Regions from separate parts of the Nonomuraea helvata genome, predicted to be linked through region 2. Evidence: riboswitches for the same ligand, from Rfam matches in the RefSeq annotation. Region 2 holds a riboswitch; each other region holds the start of a gene.

Region 1 (4,811 bases), on a different contig from region 2:
ACGCGTCGAGGCGGCCTTCGAGGAGTCCCTGACCCGGCTCGGCCTCGACTACATCGACCTCTTCCTCATCCACTGGCCGCTGCCGAAGCATGACAGGTACGTGCAGGCGTGGAAGGCCATGGAGAAGATCTACCGTGACGGGCGGGCCAAGGCCATCGGCACCTCCAACTTCACGGCCGACCACCTGACCCGGCTGATGAACGAGACGGGCATCGTGCCGTCGATCAACCAGATCGAGCTGCACCCGTACCTGCAGCAGCGCGAGATGCGCGCCTTCCACGAGGCCAACGGCATCCTCACCGAGGCGTGGAGCCCGATCGGCCAGGGTCAGGGGCTGCTCGACGACCCGGCGCTCGCCGTGCTGTCCGGCAAGTACGGCAGGACCCCCGCGCAGATCGTGCTCCGCTGGCACCTGCAGCTCGGCAACGTCGTCATCCCCAAGTCCGTGTCCCCCGCGCGGATGGCCGAGAACATCCACGTGTTCGACTTCATCCTCGATCCCGAGGACATGTCCGCCATCGGCGCGCTGAACAGGGGCCAGCGGTTCGGCCCCGATCCCGACACGTTCGACATGATGTGATTGGTCTACGATCTCCCGCGTGCGGGATTTTGCGTGGGGCATTGCGGCGACAGGCGGTATCGCGCGGACCGTGGGAGCGGCCATCGTGGCCGAGCCGGGAATGCGGGTGGCCGCCGTCGGGTCAAGGGACTTGGGGCGGGCGCAGGCGCTGGCCGCCACGCTGGGCGCGGAGTCGGCGTACGGCTCCTATGAGCAGCTGTGCGCTGATCCGGCCGTGGACGCCGTCTACGTCGCGACGCCGCACGCCCAGCACCTGGAGGTGGCCGAGGCCGCCATCGCCGCGGGCAAGGCCGTGCTGTGCGAGAAGCCGCTGGCCGCCAGCGTGGACGACGCGGAGAAGATGGTACGGCTGGCGCGCGAGGCAGGCGTGTTCCTGATGGAAGCGATGTGGATGCGGTTCAACCCGCTCATCCAGCAGATCGCGGCCGACGAGCGCTTCGGCGACATCCGCTCCGTGCACGCCTCCTTCGGCTTCGCCAAGCCCTACGATCCGGCGCACCGGCTCTGGGCGCCGGAGCTGGGCGGCGGGGCCCTGCTCGACCTGGGGATCTACCCGTTCGGCCTGGCTCAGCTGCTCCTTGGCATGCCCTCCGACCTGCGGATCACCGGCTCTCTGGCGCCCAACGGGGTGGACGCGGAGGCGGCCGGGGTGCTGCTTTACCCCGGCGGCAGGCGGGCTCTGGTGGAAACTTCCTTGATCGGGAATTACCCGAACCATGCCAGTGTTATTGGCACTCAGATGCGCGCGGACATCCAGGCGCCGTTCTGGGCACCGCAGCGGATTTTACTTTCCGGGCCCGCCATGGAGCCGGAGGAGCGTGTGCTCGATCCGGCGGACAACGGCTACGCCGGGGAGCTCCGCGAAGTCCGCGCTGCGACGGCCGAAGGCAGGACCGAGAGCTCGGTCATGCCGCTTGACGAGTCCCTTGCCATGATGGGACTCCTGGCCGCTGCCCGCGGGCAACTCGCCTAGCGGGAGGGTTACGGATTTGTAACCTCTTGCCTTATGCATTACGTTTAAGGCATTCTTGTGACATTCGTCCGGTTTGTCCGGCGATGTCCGACCATCGCACAACACATCACAGGACCGTCCTGTGACCGCTGAATCCGCCTGCGTGCGGAACCGGGGACCCACGTCCTTGGGGTGAATCGGCACTTCGGTGCCGTAGGGCAGCTTCCACGCCCGAACCCGTCAGCTAACCCGGTAAGCGGCATGGAAGCAAGGAGCAACCCCCTCGATGGCCAAATTCCGCATTACCGGTGCCACGAAGACCAACATCGCCCGAGCCGTGCTCGGTGCGACCGTCCTCGCCTCCGGGCTCGGCGCCCACATGGGTACCGCCGCCGCCGCGGAGAAGCTGCCGGTCACCGCGGCCGCCGCCAACACACACGACGACGACCGCGCCAAGCGGGAGACCAAGATCAGTGTTACCGCCGCCCAGGTCCTGGCGCTCGCCAAGTCCCAGGTCGGCATCTCGGAGAACGCCTACGGCGGCGGCACGCCGTACCAGAAGTGGTACGCCGCCTCGCAGCGGGCCGCCGAGACCATCGCCCGCGACGGCGGCACCCGCGCCGAATACATCAACGCGCCGTGGTGCGCGATGTTCGTCTCCTGGGTCGGCGAGCACACCGGCGCCCGCCCGCAGGTCGGCTGGGACGCCTACACCGTCGCCTACGCCAAGTGGTTCCAGGCCAACCAGCGCTTCGGCTCCGTCGCCAAGCCCGGCGCCGTCGTGTTCTTCTCCTGGAGCGGCAGCAAGGACCTCGACGCCATCAACCACGTCGGGTTCGTCGAGAAGGACAACGGCGACGGCACCATCTCGACCGTCGAGGGCAACACCGGCAACGGCAAGGTCGAGGAGCGCATCCGCCCGACCTCCCAGGTCGTCGGCTACGGCTACCCGCAGTACGCCGGCTGACCCCTTCCGTCCACCGTCCGAGCGCGCGTCCCTTCGGGGGCGCGCGCTCGTCGCGTCCGCGAAAGGGACGCGCGTTCGGCCTGCCACAGGCGGGTTCCACCGGAGTTTGAGGCTTTCCCAGCGAGTCTGCTGCCCACCGCGGTGGCCGATCTCGGCGGCGCGGGCTTCTACGCCTGGAACATGACGATCTACCTCGTCGCCATGGTGATCGCGACGATGCTCGTCGGCAGGTTCCTGTCTCGATGGGGAAACGTCGGCGCCTATCTCCTGGGCTTCGCCACGTTCACGGCGGGGTCCCTCGCCTGCGCGCTGAGCCCGGCGATGGCCGTGCTGCTGGTCTCCCGCGGCGTCCAAGGGCTCGGCGCCGGTTTGCTGTCCGGGCTGGGATTCGCCGTCATCCGCTCGGCGCTGCCGGCCCGGCTCTGGACGCGCGGCGCGGCGCTGATGTCGGCGATGTACGGCGTCGGCAACTTCACCGGTCCGGCGCTCGGTGGCCTGTTCGCCCAGGTGGGCCCGTGGCGCCTGGCGTTCGGGATGATGGCGGTGATCGCAGCGGCATGCGCGGCGATCGTGCCCCGCGTACTGCCGCGCGGCGAACGTGGCGACGTGCGCCCGCCGATCCCGGCCGCGTCACTGCTGCTGGTCATGGCGGCTGCCGGGGCCGTGAGCACAGCGGGAGTCCTGCCGGGCACGCCCGCGAAGGCGGCCGGCATCTCGGGGGCGTTGCTGCTGATGGCCGGGTTCGTCGTCCATGAGCGGCGGAGCGAGTTCCGGGTCTTCCCGCGTACGACGTACCAGAGAGGTTCGTCGTTGAAGTGGGTCTACCTGACGCTGGCGCTGTTGACCTCCGGCGTCGCCGTCGAGTCGTTCCTGCCGCTGTTCGGCCAGCGGCTGGGCGGGCTGCCGCCGCTCGTGGCGGGGTTCTTCGCCGCAGCCGTCTCGCTCGGGTGGTCGGTGACCCAGATCGGCAGCTCCTCGGTGAGCGGGGAGCGTCCTGTCCGGCGACTGCGTGCGCTCGGCCCGGCGCTGCTGGCCCTCGGCCTGTTCGCTCAAGGGCTTCTGCAGCGCGAGGACACCCCGATCTGGCTGGTGGCCATCTGGGTGCCGACGCTGTTCGTCGCAGGTTCGGGCATCGGCCTGGCCTATCCGCACCTGTCAGTGGCCGCGATGTCCAGCACCCAAGATCCCGGGGAAGGACAGCGGGCGGCGGCGGCGATCGCCACGGTGACGAGCCTGTCGATCGCGTTCGGTACGGCGGTCGCGGGCGTTCTGCTCAACCTGGGCGGCGCCTCGATGCTCGACTCGGCACGGTACGTGCTGTTCGGACTCGCGATCATCTGCGCGATCGGCGCCCTCACCGCACACGCGGTGAATCGCACGAGCCGGACGGAGCCACCGTCGCTCTGACACGGCGCGACGCTGCCGGGGCAGGCGGGCCGGCCTGCGCGGGCGGCGTGGCCGGGCTCGGATGAGCGGCTCGCCACCTGGGAAGACCCCGAGGGAAGGCAGGCTCCACAGAAGAGCCACGCGCGACAACCTCGCCCGCCAAGGAGCCGCCATGGGACCCAGTCCACCCGGAGCCGCGCCCGCGGAGCGCCCGTGAGAGGCGGTCTCCGGTGGGTCGCCGACGGGCTGTTCCCCCGCGGCGCGAACCCGCACGGCGTCCTGCCCGCCCTGCTGATCCTCCTGGCCGTCGTCACCGGCCTCGTGGACGCCATCAGCTTCCTCGGCCTGGGCCGCGTCTTCGTGGCCAACATGACCGGCAACATCGTCTTCCTCGGCTTCGCCCTGGCCGGAGACCGCGAGATGTCGGCCTGGGCCTCCCTCCTGGCCCTCGCGGCCTTCGGAGCAGGCGCGTGGACCGTCGGGCAGGCGAGCAGGTGGATGGGGAACACCCGGCGCGTGTTCGCCACCGCCTCCGCCGCACACGCCCTGCTCGTCGCCACCGCTTTCGCCGTGGACCTGATCTCAGGGCACCATCACACCGGTCCCAGGGCGGCGCTCATCGGACTGCTCGCGTACGGCATGGGCCTGCAGAACGCCTCCGTACGCGGGCTGGCCGTCCCCGACCTGGTCACCAACGTCCTCACCACCACCCTCACCGGCCTGGCCGCCGACACCCCCGGCCGGGCGGCCCTGCGCCGGTCCGCGTCCGTCGTGGCGATGCTCCTCGGCGCGCTCATCGGCGCCACCCTGCACCTGCACGTCGGCCCCGCCCTCCCGCTCGCCGCCGCCCTGATCCTCCTGGCGATCGTCGCCGTCGCCGCCCACGAACGCACCCGCCGTACGCGCTGAGCCCGGTCACGCGAGGA
Region 2 (4,811 bases):
TGCCCGAGGACGCACGCACGGAGCTGGCCGAACGGGCCGGAGAACTGATCATCGCGGAGGGCTCGCCTTGAAACGCACCATCACCCACCTGGCCGACGGCCGAGAGCTGATCTACTTCGACCGGCGTGACGACGCCGACAGGAGCGCGCTCGACCGGAGGACGCTCGACCCCCGGCCGGTGGCCTCCGAGCTGCGTTACGACCCGCTGACCGAGGAGTGGATCGCGATGGCGGGGCACCGTCAGACGCGTACGTTCCAGCCGACGGGGTCGGCGAGCGAGTGCCCGCTCTGCCCGTCGTCGGACACGCGGTCGTCGGAGATCCCGGCGTACGACTACGACGTGGTGGTGTTCGAGAACCGATTCCCCTCCTTCTCCGGAAATTTCGGGACCTATCAGGATGTGGGCGGGTTGAGCGAGGTTCGTCCTGGAGCGGGGAGGTGCGAGGTGGTCTGTTTCACCTCTGAACACTCGTCCTCCTTCTCCAGGCTCTCCGACGACCAGGTCGAGCTGGTCATGGAGGCATGGGCCGACCGTACGGCCGAGCTGTCCGGGATCGAGGGCGTGGAGCAGGTCTTCTGCTTCGAGAACCGGGGCGAGGAGATCGGCATCACGCTCGCCCACCCGCACGGCCAGATCTACGCCTATCCGTACGTCACGCCCAGGACCAGGCTCCAGCTCGACGCCGCCAGGCGCTACACGAAGGGCAACCTGTTCGCCGACGTGCTGGCCGCCGAGCGGGCCGAGGGGACGCGGGTGGTGGCCGCCAACGAGCTGTGGACGGCGTTCGTGCCCGCCGCCGCGCGCTGGCCGTACGAGGTGCACATCTACCCGCACCGGCAGGTGCCCGACCTGGCCGCGCTGTCGGAGGAGGAGCGCAAGGCGTTCGCACCGCTCTACACCTCGGTGCTGCGGGCCTTCGACGGCCTGTTCGGCGTCGTGATGCCGTACATCTCGGCCTGGCACCAGGCGCCCGTACGGCGGGACCGCGATCTGGCGTACCTGCACCTGGAGCTGTTCAGCATCAGGCGGGCGCCGGGGAAGCTCAAGTTCCTGGCCGGGTCGGAGTCGGCCATGGGGGCTTTCGTGAACGACGTGCTGCCAGAGGAGGCCGCGCGTATGCTTCGATCACAAGTAGATCACTATTAGATTTCTAGTTAGGGTCGCATTGCTCGTGATCTACCACTAACATCCCTTTTGCACCGGTTGTCACGACCGTTGCACGCCTAATCCCGGGCGTGTCGCCCGGGAGCCGGGGACCCACCTAGTTCTGGGGTGAGTCCGACCATGTGTCGGTAGGGCACCTCCGCGCCCGAACCCGTCAGCTAACCCGGCCGGCAGAGGGAGAGGAACATTCCACGTGGCGGCTGTGTCTCCGCTGTCCCCCGTGACTCTTGCCATCGGTCTCATCACCGCCGCCGCTGTCGCCTTCCTTCCGGCGACCGCGGCGTCGGCGGCCCCCAAGCCGTCGGAGGCCCAGCTCCGCGCCCAGCTCAAGCAGCTCAACAGCAAGGTCGACAAGCTCATCGAGACGTACAACCTCAAGCGCGTCGAGCTGGCCAAGGCGCAGCAGGCCGCCAAGGCCGCCAAGGAGCGCCTGGCCGTCGCGGAGCAGACGCTGGCCACGGCCGAGCAGCGGGTCGCCGACATCGCCAGCATGCGCTACCAGAGCCACGATCCCTCGGTGCCCGCCGTCCTGCTCTCCGCCGACAGCGGCGGCGTGGCCCTGCTGGAGCAGCTCACAGCCGAGCAGCAGGCCGTCGTCCAGGGGGTGGCCAAGGCCCGCGACGACAAGAAGAGCGCCTCAGACCAGGCCGCCGCGCTCGCCACCCAGATCAGCGCGGACGCGAAGCAGGTGTCCGCGCAGCGCGAGGAGGCCCAGGACGTCATCGACGACATCCAGAAGAAGCTCCAGGACCTGGTGCCGTTCGGTCCGGGCCGCAGCGCGAACGGCAGCTGGGCGCCGGAGCTGCCCACGGGCTCGGACAACATCACGGCCCGTACGCGGCTGATGAAGGCGGAGGTGGGGAAGGCCTTCAAGCTGCCGTTCGAGGTGGGCTGCTTCCGCGCGGGCTCAAGCGGCGAGCACCCGCTGGGACGGGCCTGCGACTTCATGATGAGCACCGGCGGCACGACGCCCTCGGCCGCCAACAACGCCCTGGGCGACCGCATCGCGGCGTGGGCGCTCGAGAACAAGGACAAGCTCGGCGTCAAGTACGTGATCTGGAAGCAGCGCATCAACATGGGCTCGGGCTGGCGGGCCATGGCGGACCGCGGCAGCATCACCGAGAACCACTACGACCACGTACACATCTCCATGAACTGAACGCGGTCCGGCCGCCTCCAGATAAGGTCAACCCCCATGAACGACCCTCGGACACCCCCACCGCTCACCGGCGACGAGCGGACCGTGCTGAACAACTGGCTCGAATGGCACCGTGCCACCCTGGCCTTCAAGTGCGCCGGTCTGTCGGACGAGCAACTGCGCGTGCGCGCCGCCCCGCCCTCGACGCTGTCCCTGCTCGGGCTGGTGAGACACCTGGCGCACGTCGAGCGCGTCTGGTTCCGCCGCGTGCTGAACGGCGAGGACATCCCCAGGCTCTGGGACAAGGACCGCGACAACGACGCCGACTTCAACGACGTGGACACCGCCTCGGTCAAGGAGGCCTTCGCGACCTGGGAGGAGGAGATCGAGCTCGCCCGCGCCATCTCGGCCGCCAAGCCGCTGGACGCCGTCGCCGACCGCAACGGCCGGGACTGCTCGCACCGCTACATCCTCGTGCACGTGATCGAGGAGTACGCCAGGCACAACGGCCATGCCGACCTGCTGCGCGAGCTCATTGACGGGGCGACCGGAGACTGACGGCCCTGACGGCGGGGCCATCCCGGTTCCGCCGTGACAACTGAATCAGGGTTCGGTGCGGAACAGGGCCCAGACGGCCTTGCCGCCGCGGGCGAGGGGGTCCCAGCCCCAGCACTGGCTGTACGTCTCGACGATGTAGAGGCCGCGCCCGTTCTCCGAGATGAAGTCCGGCTCCTTGGGGCGCGGCACCTCGTCACTCGGGTCTGCCACGGCCAGCAGCACGTGCGGCTGTACGCGCATCAGCAGGAGCTCGATCTCGCGCCGGCCCGCCGCGTACATCGCGTAGCGGACCGCGTTCGTCACCAGTTCCGACACCACCAGCGCGGCGTCGTCGCTGAGCTCGTTCAGCCCCCAGCTCCGCAGGGTCGAGCGGGTCACGTCCCTGGCCGTCTTCACGGAATCGGCCTGGAAGGGCAGCGGGCACGCGGTGGTGTCCGGCTTCCCGCCCATGAGCAGGCAGTCGAAGCCCACCTCTCGGGTGATCTGCAAAGCATCGGCAGTGGCCAGAGGATCCTCCACCATGCCGCCGATACCTCCCCGTTCAGCCCGAGTTAGTGCATGTTTGGCCCAATATGCACTAAGCCATCATGGGTCACGATCGCGGCAGCTGCAAGACCCAAATGCACGTGCAGTTGCATTGTGCAGCAGCAGGCGGCGTTTTGGGGCATTAGTCTCCTAATCGGACACGAGGTTGAGACCTTGTCATACCCGGCAATGTGGTGTCACTGTGTGTGCGGACCTTGATAGGAGGCAAAGTGACGCAGAACCAGCCGGGTTCCGGACCGACGGCGCTGCGCATCCTCCTGGGCTCCCAGCTGCGCAAGCTCAGGGAAGCAAAGAACGTCACTCGTGAGGAGGCCGGCCACCTCATCCGGGGCTCGGAATCCAAGATCAGCCGCATGGAGCTGGGCCGAGTGGGGTTCAAAGAACGCGACGTGGCGGACCTGCTGACCCTGTACGGGGTCGTGGACAAGCAGGCCCGTGCCGCCGTACTCGACCTGGTCGCCACCGCCAACGAGCCGGGTTGGTGGCACCGGTTCAACGATGTCCTGCCCACGTGGTTCCAGGCGTACGTCGGCCTTGAAGAGGCCGCCGCCCGGATCAGGACCTACGAAGTCCAGTTCGTGCCGGGACTCTTGCAGACCAAGGAGTACGCAAGGGCCGTCGTGACCGCCGGATCGGCGGGCATCGGGGCCGAGGAGATCTCCAGGAGGGTGGATCTCCGGCTGGAGCGCCAGCGGATGTTCGAGAGGCCGGACGGCCCCGTCTTCTGGGCGGTCATCGACGAGGCCGCGCTACGGCGCCCCATAGGCGGCGTCGAGGTGATGCGGGCCCAGATCGAACACCTCGTCGAGCTGATGCGCCAGCCCAAGATCACGATCCAGATCATGCCGTTCAGCTTCGGCGGGCACAGCGCGGAGGGCGGGGCGTTCAGCATCCTGCGCTTTCCCGACCCCGACCTGCCCGACGTCGTCTATGTCGAGCAACTCGCCAGCGCGCTGTACCTCGACAAGCGGGAGGACGTGGACCGGTACACCGAGGTGATGGAGCGGCTCTGCGCCGTGAGCACCACCCCGGACGAGACGGTCGGGCTGCTGCGGACCATCGCGGACGAGTTCTGACGACGCGCTGCGCATGATCGTGGACGACTTGTGGCGGTGAGGGCGTCGTTGTTGGGTATGCATCTGCCCTAGACTGGCCTTCGGCGTTGGATCCCGCCGTGGCGGAGCATGCCCAACGCCGCACATGTGGGCGCGGCGCGTGAGCCGTACCGATGGACGCGCCCGCGATCACTCGTAGCTTGATCAAGGAGACCATTCCGTGAAGACCGCTGTCGAGGAGCTAAGCCCGACCCGGGTCAAGCTCACTGTCGAGGTGCCGTTCGACGAGCTGCGCCCCAGCATGGATGCGGCGTACAAGAAGGTCGCGCAGCAGGTGCGCGTCCCCGGG
Region 3 (4,811 bases), on a different contig from region 2:
CTGTCCGGGCCCTGCGGTGGGCACCGGCACCTCCACCAGCAGGGGAGCGCCGGAGCCGCCGATGAGTGCACGCATGTTGTTCGTCATGCCGGCAAGCGTAGGAAGAGTTACTCTCTTCTGGTAAGTAGGCACCTGGAAGTGCGTAACCCACCCACAAGAAGGATCGGACAGAGTGGTCACGAAGACGGCGGCGGAGCGGCGCGACGAGGCCAGGCAGGCCTTCGACGCGTACTTCTCCGAATGCCCCTCCAGGAAGCTCCTCGACCGCCTCAGCGACAAATGGGTCACCCTCGTGCTCAGCGCGCTGGCGGCCGGCCCGCGCCGCTACAGCCACCTGGCCAGGCGCATCGCCGGCGTCAGCCAGAAGATGCTCACCCAGACCCTGCGCGGCCTCGAACGCGACGGCCTGGTCTCGCGCACGCTCACCCCCTCCGTGCCGGTACGGGTGGACTACGCGCTCACTCCGCTGGGCGAGAGCCTGATGCCGCTGGTGGCCGCGATCAAGAGCTGGGCCGAAACGCACATCGGCGACGTCGAGGCGGCCAGGGAACGCTACGACGTCGACAATGCCTGATCCCTCACGGGATGTGGTCGCGAAACTACCTTCTGGCTCGCCTGCTTTCCGATAGGAGGGCTGTTGTAAGCATCGGGTCAAGGTCGCCGGTGACGGTGCCGTTCCACCCGCTCGGCCACCCGAGCGCAAGCATGATCGCCATGGCGGGCACCGGGTACGCGCACGCGGAAACGAGGCCCTTTGGCGCGCGCGGTGACGCGGCAAGCGCGGCGACGGCCGACAGGTGACCCGCGGGCCCATCGGAGCATGCGTCTCCGAATGATCCGGTCCGCCGATCCGGCCGGTCATTCCGATGGCCTGACCTGGATATCCCTATAAGAAGAGAATCACCGTACAAAGCGAGCGATTGGTAGTTCGGCGGGCGGGTGGAAGATCACACATCGGGCGCTCAGCCGGCAATGCCCGGCTTATGGATCACACCGAAACTCCGCCCCGAACGGAGCGAAATGGGGAACGTCCGAAGGCCTCATTGATGGCGGCTGGGAAGCCCGAAGAGATCACTCATCGGCTACCGGGAGTCCTAACATATCGCGAGTGCGTCATATATAACTGATCATGTCAATACTGCCCGTCAAGTGCGGCGATTGTCATGCTTGACGACCTTTCCGCGATGCGTTTACCGTCTGCGAGGAGCGGCTTTGGCCCATCTGTGAGGTCCAAGTTCTGCTGTTGGGGGGAGGGCTCCCGATGGATGTGCTCACTGAAGACGTTGAGCTGAGCCATGCTGATTTGGCGCTGCTGGCGGAGCTGGCCAAGGGAGTCACGGTCGATCGGGTTGGGCGACGTCTGGATATCAGCGGACGCACGGTACGCCGGAGATTACGGTGCATCTGCGACCGCATCGGCGTGGCCACGGCGATCGAGGCCGTGGCCTGGGCCGCGCGCCGCCAGCTGATCTAGCGTCGGGGGGTGGGGCTCAGTCGGCGATGCGCACCGCGCCGGCGAAGGGCCGCCTGGCGATCGACGCGATCCGTACGACATCACCCGTCTGCGGGGCGTGCACCATCATGCCGCCGCCGATGTAGATGCCCACGTGGTGCAGGTCGCCGTAGAAGAACACCAGGTCGCCCGGGCGTAGCTCCGAACGCGAGATGTGCTTGCCCGCGGTCCACTGGTCGCCCGTGTAGTGCGGCAGCGAGATGCCAACCCGCTGGTACGCCGCCATGACGAGCCCGGAGCAGTCGTACGAGCTCGGACCTTCGGCGCCCCAGACGTACGGCTTGAGCTGCTGCGTGAGCGCCCACCGTGCGGCCTCCGCCGCCTTGCCGGCGCCCGCGATGGGCAGGTTGACGCGCACGGCGCGCGTGCCGGGCTGCCCCGCCTCGCCGAGTGCCCGCTTGAACAGGCTGCTCTCGACCTTGGTCACCAGCTTGGTGATCTTGTCGCGCTTCGTGTCGAGGTCGTCGACGATCTTCTGGACCTCGGCGATGCGCTCCTTGGCGTCCGCCTGGGCGTGGGCGGCCGTCTCCATGGCCTTGGAGAGCTGGTTGATCTCCTCGCCCTGCTCCTGCTCCAGCGCGTACGAGGTCGCGGCGCGGTTGAGGAATTCCTCGGGATCCGTGGAGGTCGCGAACTGCAGGGTCTTGGTGAAGCCGCCCGTGATGTAGGCGTTCTGGGCGAGCAGGACGGCCTTCGCGCGCTTGGCGGCCAGGTCCGACTCGCTGGTCGTCAGCGTCTTCTGCGCGGTCTCGGAGACCTTCTTGGCCGTCTTGAGCTTCTCCCGCTGGCCGTTGTACTGCTCGGTCAGCGTCTCGATCTGGGTGTGCAGCTTCTCGGCCTGGGAGGCGAGCTCCTTCAGCGAGGGCTTGGGGTCCGCGGACGCCGAACCGACAGGGATGGCGAACAGCAGTGCGGCGACTGTGAGACTCACCACACCGACGTGGCGCGGCCGCCGTGGCCGTTCCGGAGGGCGGGCGTGCTTGCCCGCCGGCTTCCCCCCACCGTTGCGCGTGCGCTTCACCTACCAGCTCCTCTCATAGAGCGCCTACCGGGTTAGCTGACGGGTTCGGGCCGGAGCAGCCCTACCGAGAGACTCGGACTCACCCCTGTGATGGCGCCGCAGGTCGCCACCGGTGGATCCCCGGCTCCCCTTGCGGGAATTGAGCGTGTCTCCCGCACGACATACGGGGGACATTGTCGCTGGACATTAATGCACTCCGGGTTCCTGCTCAACCAGAACTGCCAAGTCTGTAGAGGTTTCACAACCGAAGGGTCACAAGGGGATCTCGTGATCACCTGGGCAGAAGAGACCTTATGCCCCCTATGTCCATGCTTCTGCACAAACCCTGAGCGGGCTCGGCTCCGTGCTCGTCCGGCCACGAGATGTAACAGGATGGGCCGAGACGTGGGAGTTAGGGCCGAGCCGTAATGAGATCTGTACTCTGGAGAACCATGGAGCAGGTGGCCGAGCTGACAGCGCCCGAGACCGCGGTGGTGGTCCGGCGCGCCCGCACGCCCGACGTGCGCACCGTCAGGCGTCTCGTGGACACCTACGCGGGCGCGGGGCCGCGGCTCCTGGAGAAGGCCACCGTGACGCTGTACGAGGACGTACAGGAGTTCTGGGTGGCCGAGCGGGGCGGGCAGGTCGTCGGCTGCGGCGCGCTCCACGTGCTCTGGGAGGACCTCGCAGAGGTCCGCACGGTGGCCGTGGATCCCGAGTGCCGGGGGATGGGCGTCGGCCACCGGATCGTCTCCGCATTGATCCAGCAGGCCAAAGATCTTGGTCTGCGACGTGTATTTTGTCTCACTTTTGAGGTCGACTTCTTCGCGAGGCTCGGATTCCGCCCGATCCAGGGCACACCGGTCTCACCCGAGGTCTACGCCGAACTGCTGGCCTCGTACGACGAGGGTGTGGCGGAGTTCCTCGACCTGGAACACGTCAAGCCCAACACCCTGGGCAACACCCGCATGCTGCTCCATCTGACATCGGGTGACGTTGATCTTGACCAGATGGAAAGGTGATTGTTGATACCTATGTCGATACGTTGGGCAGCACAGGCATGTGTCCTGACACGTGCCACATGCGCACTCGAAGCGAGGTGACACGGTGAGCACCGGACAGCCGCCGTATCCGCAGGACGAATCCGGCGACAACCCCGCCGGCAATCCCGAATACGGACAACAGAACGCGGGTCGCCGCCCAGGCGAGCCCGACCCCGACGTGACTGTGGTCGGCTACCGGGCGGACGATGCCTACGGTCAGCAGCCCCAGTACCCCCAGCAGGGCTACGGCCAGCAAGGCTATGGCCAGCAGCCCCAGTACGGTCAGCAGCAGTACGGGCAGCAGCCTCAGTACGGCCAGCAGCCCCAGTACGGTCAGCAACAGCAGTCGCAGCCCGGCTACGGCCAGCAGCCTCCCTCGGGCCAGCAGGGCTATGGCCAGCAGCCCCAGTCGGACTACGGGCAGCAGCAGTACGGCCAGCAACCCCAGTACGGGCAGCAGCCTCAGTCGGGCCAGCAGGGCTACGGCCAGCAGCCGCAGTACGGTCAGCAGCCGCAGTCCCAGCCCGGTTACGGCCAGCAGGGCTACGGCCAGCAGGCCCAGTCGCAGCCCGGCTACGGCCAGCAGCCTCCCTCGGGCCAGCAGGGCTACGGTCAGCAGCCCCAGTCGGACTACGGGCAGCAGCAGTACGGCCAGCAGCAGTACGGTCAGCAGCCGCAGTCCCAGCCGGACTACGGGCAGCAGCCTCAGTATGGCCAGCAGCCGCAGTCCCAGCCGGACTACGGGCAGCAGCCTCAGTACGGCCAGCAGCCGCAGTCCCAGCCGGACTACGGTCAGCAGCCTCAGTACGGCCAGCAGCCGCAGTCCCAGCCGGACTACGGTCAGCAGTACGGACAGCAGCAGCAATCCCAGCCGGACTACGGTCAGCAGGGCTACGGACAGCAGCAGCAGTCCCAGCCGGGCTACGGCCAGCAGGGCTACTCCCAGCCCGGATACGGCCAGCAGTACGGCGACCAGCAGTACGGGCAGCCCGGCTACGGGCAGCCGCAGCAGTACGGCCAGCCGGGCTACGGACAGGCCTACGGCCAGCCGGGGCCCGTGGGCGTGCAGCCGCCCGGTGCGCCGGCCCCGCTGGCGGAGTGGTGGCAGCGTCTGGTGGCGAGGATCATCGACTTCGTCATCCTCTTCATCGTGAACTTCGTCGTCGGCTTGATCCTGGTGGCGGCGTTGGCGGTCAGTTACTCCTCGCTCGACGGCTCCAGCAGCGGCTTCCTCTCGGGCCGTGCCGTGACCGCG

Evidence for each region. A riboswitch is a leader RNA that binds a small molecule or an ion and turns the genes downstream of it on or off. The one in region 2 is predicted to bind cyclic di-AMP.
Region 1: linked by a shared signal. The riboswitch ahead of ABD830_RS03120 (CHAP domain-containing protein) and the one ahead of ABD830_RS20760 (coiled-coil domain-containing protein) in region 2 are both predicted to bind cyclic di-AMP.
Region 3: linked by a shared signal. The riboswitch ahead of ABD830_RS43765 (C40 family peptidase) and the one ahead of ABD830_RS20760 (coiled-coil domain-containing protein) in region 2 are both predicted to bind cyclic di-AMP.

What each region holds. Positions count from the first base shown of each region.
Region 1 covers NZ_BAAAXV010000001.1:715,490-720,300, forward strand. The annotation lists gene ABD830_RS03110 (aldo/keto reductase) at 1-580, shown strand, start outside; gene ABD830_RS03115 (Gfo/Idh/MocA family protein) at 600-1,553, shown strand; cyclic di-AMP (ydaO/yuaA leader) riboswitch at 1,670-1,806, shown strand; gene ABD830_RS03120 (CHAP domain-containing protein) at 1,819-2,499, shown strand; gene ABD830_RS03125 (MFS transporter) at 2,629-3,906, shown strand; gene ABD830_RS03130 (YoaK family protein) at 4,099-4,794, shown strand; gene ABD830_RS03135 (alpha/beta fold hydrolase) at 4,801-4,811, opposite strand, start outside.
Region 2 covers NZ_BAAAXV010000005.1:307,853-312,663, reverse strand. The annotation lists gene ABD830_RS20770 (DeoR/GlpR family DNA-binding transcription regulator) at 1-71, shown strand, start outside; gene galT (galactose-1-phosphate uridylyltransferase) at 68-1,147, shown strand; cyclic di-AMP (ydaO/yuaA leader) riboswitch at 1,212-1,352, shown strand; gene ABD830_RS20760 (coiled-coil domain-containing protein) at 1,386-2,324, shown strand; gene ABD830_RS20755 (DinB family protein) at 2,361-2,861, shown strand; gene ABD830_RS20750 (ATP-binding protein) at 2,907-3,383, opposite strand; gene ABD830_RS20745 (helix-turn-helix domain-containing protein) at 3,617-4,483, shown strand; gene tig (trigger factor) at 4,683-4,811, shown strand, end outside.
Region 3 covers NZ_BAAAXV010000009.1:2,226,375-2,231,185, forward strand. The annotation lists gene ABD830_RS43750 (NADP-dependent oxidoreductase) at 1-87, opposite strand, end outside; gene ABD830_RS43755 (winged helix-turn-helix transcriptional regulator) at 173-574, shown strand; gene ABD830_RS43760 (LuxR C-terminal-related transcriptional regulator) at 1,262-1,474, shown strand; gene ABD830_RS43765 (C40 family peptidase) at 1,491-2,444, opposite strand; cyclic di-AMP (ydaO/yuaA leader) riboswitch at 2,540-2,690, opposite strand; gene ABD830_RS43770 (amino-acid N-acetyltransferase) at 2,966-3,535, shown strand; gene ABD830_RS43775 (RDD family protein) at 3,621-4,811, shown strand, end outside.